DNA from 2 places in the Glutamicibacter sp. 0426 genome. Region 2 is predicted to be linked to the other one. Evidence: riboswitches for the same ligand, from Rfam matches in the RefSeq annotation. Region 2 holds a riboswitch; the other holds the start of a gene.

Region 1 (2,397 bases), on a different contig from region 2:
AATTGCACCGCAACCTTGGCACCTGCGGGCCACTGCGGGTCAATGCTCTTGCGGCCGTAGCCCACGAAGTCGCGATTGCCGTTCTTTTGCTCAGATTCGCCCATGGATGGTCCCTTCTTTGTTCACTCCGCACGCATGGCAGGCTCGGAAATACATGATGATGCAGTGCTTCTCGCGCTGCCGGAAGACCGGACTGGCCCGGACTGGAAGTTTGTATTGTGCATCCTGCCACACCCTGCCGCAGACGGTGAATTGTGAAACGTCTCCCCAACCCGAAGCACCCCGGCCTCGCCCTCTGCTGGATCGGCAGTCGCGTGCCTATGGCAGCAACACCGCCGTGGCCCCGATGCACGCACCATGGGAAAGCCCGCTATTCGTTACGAAGCAAGAAATCCTTGATTTCCGGCAGGTGATCTCTTGTTCCCGGGGATTGCGCGGTTGCTGTCGGCCCAAAATGTGAAAATACGACTTGCACCACGTTGAGGTTTCTGCGCATACTGTGATGGCAATCACCACATATGCCGCTGATGCGTGGCGGGAGAGACCCGCCCACACCATGGGCGGGCGCCGTAGGAGCAATTTCCTCCCCGGGAAACTCTCAGGCACCCGTACCGCCACGACTAGGCAAATCTGGAAAGCAGTGCGGCACGGCCGCACTCACCGAAGGAGCAAGCTTCGCCCAGTAATCGGGCCGAAGTGAAAACTCTCAGGTCGACATACAGATTGGGGAGGGACCAAGAACAGTGCCGCACCGAGCGCACCGGATTCGAGGTACTCCCCGTGGCTGGCCTGGTCCCTGCTCTTTGCGCAGCGTCCCGGGCAAGCCTGCTGGACTGCTCCGAAACGGAAGTGTTCATCGAAGCGAGACTGCGCTCCAAGCCAACCCGGCTTGGAGGCAGATCAGCTTCGGGGCGCCACGCCACACTCCTGGAAGGCAACCAGCATGAGTACCACCAGTTCTGACCCCACTCTCGAGCGCGGGCTCTCCAATCGACACATCCAGCTGATCGCCATTGGCGGCGCTATCGGCACGGGCCTGTTCATGGGCTCCGGCAAGACCATTTCGGTCGCCGGCCCGTCGGTCATCTTCGTCTACATGATCATCGGCTTCATGCTCTTCTTCGTCATGCGCGCCATGGGCGAGCTGCTGCTGAGCAACCTCGAATACAAGACTTTCGCCGATTTCGCCGGAGATCTGCTCGGTCCCTGGGCCGCCTTCTTCACCGGCTGGACCTACTGGTTCTGCTGGGTAGTCACCGGCATCGCCGATGTGGTGGCCATCGCCCACTATGTCGCCTTCTGGTGGGGCGACCTCCCGTTGTGGATCCCGGCCCTGGCATGCATCGCACTGCTGCTGGTGCTGAATCTGGCCACCGTGAAGGCCTTTGGCGAAACCGAATTCTGGTTCGCGCTGATCAAGATCGTGGCCATCGGCGCGCTGATCGTGGTCGGCCTGGTCATGATCATCACCGGTTTCCAGCACGACGGCACGACTTCCTCCTTCGCCAACCTGTGGGCGCACGGCGGCATGTTCCCCACCGGCTTCATGGGCTTCGTCGCCGGCTTCCAGATCGCCGTGTTCGCGTTCGTGGGCATCGAGCTGGTGGGCACCACCGCAGCCGAAACCAAGGACCCGGAAAAGACGCTGCCCAAGGCGATCAACTCGATTCCCGCGCGCATCCTGTTCTTCTATGTCGGCGCCCTGCTGATCCTGATGATGGTCGAGCCGTGGAACCTGTTCTCCGCCGAGAATTCCCCGTTCGTGGGCATGTTCGCCCTGGCCGGCCTGGCCGGCGCCGCGGGCATCATCAACTTCGTGGTGCTCACCTCCGCCACCTCCAGCGCCAACTCCGGCATCTACTCCACCTCGCGGATGCTGCGCGGCCTGTCCCTGGAAGGCGATGCCCCGAAGAGCTTCGCCAAGCTCTCCGGACGCAAGGTCCCGAAGAACGCGCTGATGTTCTCCTGCATGTTCCTGCTGGCCGGCGTCGCCCTGCTCTACAGCGGCGACTCGGTGATGGGCGCCTTCACCTTGGTCACCACCGTCTCGGCCCTGTGCTTCATGTTCGTGTGGACCATCATCCTGCTCAGCTACCTGGTCTTCCGGGCCCGCCGCCCGCACCTGCACGATGCCTCGAAGTTCAAGGTGCCAGGCGGAGTTCTCATGCCGTATGTGGTGCTCGGCTTCTTCGGCTTCATCATCTGGGCACTGACCACCCAGGCCGATACCTTCACCGCCCTGCTGATCACCCCGGCCTGGTTCCTGGTCCTGGGCGCCGGCTACCTGTACATCCGCCGCAACCCGCAGCACCAGGAGCTGCGCGCCGCGCACCTGGCCAAGGTGGCGCACGAACGCTACGAAGCGGCCGCCTACCGTGACGCGAAATCTTTCGCCAA
Region 2 (2,397 bases):
ATAGCCGCCCCACCGGGCAAGGAACGAAGCAGGAGCGAAGTGAAGAAGTTTGTGGCACTGGGTGACTCGTTCACCGAAGGCGTTGGCGACGCGGATCCGGTCCGCCCTAACCAGGTGCGCGGCTGGGCGGACCGGGTGGCCGAGGTGCTCTGCGCCGAAGGAGAATGGGAATACGCCAATCTGGCCGTGCGCGGCAAGAAGATCGGCCAGGTGATCAACCAGCAGCTGGACCAGGCCCTTGCGTTGGCCCCGGATCTGGTCTCCATCTACGCCGGCGGCAACGACATCCTGCGGCCCAAGGCCGACCTGGATGCGCTGATGCGCGGCTATGCCGGCATGGTGCGCCGCTTTTCCGAAGCCGGAAGCACGGTGCTGCTGTTCACCGGTTTCGACACCGTGGACTCGCCGCTGTTCTCCAAGACCCGTCCGCGCACTGCCATCTACAACGAGAAGGTCCGCGAAATCGCGGACGAATACGGTGCGCTGATCGCCGACTACTGGCGATGGCGCGAATTCTCTGACCTGCGCTACTGGGCGCCGGACCGGCTGCACATGAACGAGCTGGGCCACACGCTGATGGCCTCCAAGGTCCTGGACGTGCTCGGCGCCGGGCAGATCACCAAGGAGAACTGGTCTGCGAAGATCCAGCAGCCGTCGCTGCCGGAGCTGGCGGTGAACTCGCGCGGCGAGAAACTGAAGCAGGAATTGGGCTGGGCCAGGGAGCATTTGGCTCCGTGGATCAAGCGACGGCTCACCGGCACCTCATCGGGAGATTCCTTATCAGCGAAGTATCCCGATTACATCCGTTTAACTGCAGGCGCAAACTGAACGCGTTTATGACTTTTCCTGCCACCGTTCCTGTTTGACGTTGGGGGCGAGGCGGGTAACATGGTGGTGTGCTGCAGGCCTCCGGCCGGCAGCACACGCCATAGACGGATGGCGGGAGAGTCCCGTTCACACCATGGACGGGCGCCGTAGGAGCAATTCCTCCCCAGGAAACTCTCAGGCACCCGTACCGCCATCATGAGGCAACTCTGGAAAGAAACCGGCCCGTTCCGGTTCACCGAAGGTGCAAGTACCCGGCTTGGTTTGCTGGATGCGTAAAACTCTCAGGTTATGCAACAGGGATGGGGAGGTAAAAAGACCTTCCTTTGGCATGCGCCAAGACAGATCCCATGGAGATACCCGCACCATGACCACCACGCAGACTTCGGCACCAGCGAATACTGAATTCGTCTCCCGCCATATCGGCCCGCGTCCTTCCGACGTTGCCACCATGCTTCAGAGCCTGGGCTACGACAGCCTGGAAGCACTGATCGACACCGCCGTTCCGGCAGATATCCGCCAGGACTCCGCACTGGATATCCCTGATGCGCTGAGCGAAACCGAAGCCTTGGCCCACCTGCGTGCGCTTGCCTCGAAGAACGTCATGAAGACCCAGATGATCGGCCAGGGCTTCTACGACACCATCACCCCAGCCGTAATCCGCCGCAACATCGTGGAAAACCCTGCCTGGTACACCGCCTACACCCCGTACCAGCCGGAAATCTCCCAGGGCCGCCTCGAAGCCCTGCTGAACTTCCAGACCATGGTCATGGACCTGACCGGCCTGCCGATCGCCAACGCTTCGCTGCTGGACGAATCCTCGGCCGCCGCCGAAGCAGTGCTGATGATGCGCCGTGCCAACAAGAAGAAGGCCAAGGGCAAGACCGTCCTGGACTCCAACATCTTCCCGCAGACCTTGAAGGTCGTGCAGGGCCGCGCCGACGCGCTGGGCTTCGAGATCGAGGTCGCCGACCTCTCCGCAGGCCTGCCCGAGGGCGACATTTCCGGCATCGTGCTGCAGCAGCCGGGCAATGACGGCTCGATCGCCGACCACGCCTCGATCATCGCCGCCGCCAAGGAAGCCGGCGCCATGGTGACCGTGATCGCCGACCTGCTGTCGCTGACCATGATCACCCCTCCGGGCGAGCAGGGCGCCGACATCGCCGTGGGCAACACCCAGCGCTTCGGCGTGCCGCTGTTCTTCGGCGGACCGCACGCAGCCTACATGGCTGTTGCCGATGGCCTGACCCGCTCGATGCCAGGCCGCCTGGTGGGCGTCTCGGCCGATGACGCTGGCGTTCCCGCCTACCGCCTGGCGCTGCAGACCCGCGAGCAGCACATCCGCCGCGAGAAGGCCACTTCCAACATCTGCACCGCGCAGGCCCTGCTGGCCATCTGCGCATCGATGTACGCCGTCTACCACGGCCCGGCCGGGCTGAAGCAGATCGCAACCCGTGCCAACAACCACGCCCGCGTGATCGCCAGCTCGCTGGTCGCAGGCGGCTTCACCCTGGCCTCGGATACCTTCTTCGACACCGTTGTGGTGAACGTCGAGAACGCCGATGCCATCAT

Evidence for each region. Region 2 has a riboswitch for glycine ahead of gcvP (aminomethyl-transferring glycine dehydrogenase). Riboswitches for the same ligand answer to the same signal wherever they lie in the genome.
Region 1: it holds a riboswitch for glycine, as region 2 does, so the genes downstream of both, cycA (D-serine/D-alanine/glycine transporter) here and gcvP (aminomethyl-transferring glycine dehydrogenase) in region 2, are expected to answer to the same signal.

What each region holds. Positions count from the first base shown of each region.
Region 1 is NZ_MPBI01000003.1:91,258-93,654, forward strand. It holds gene puuE (allantoinase PuuE) at 1-104, opposite strand, end outside; glycine riboswitch at 526-624, shown strand; gene cycA (D-serine/D-alanine/glycine transporter) at 944-2,397, shown strand, end outside.
Region 2 is NZ_MPBI01000007.1:106,477-108,873, forward strand. It holds gene BKX98_RS15585 (serine hydrolase domain-containing protein) at 1-4, shown strand, start outside; gene BKX98_RS15590 (SGNH/GDSL hydrolase family protein) at 40-828, shown strand; glycine riboswitch at 931-1,028, shown strand; gene gcvP (aminomethyl-transferring glycine dehydrogenase) at 1,193-2,397, shown strand, end outside.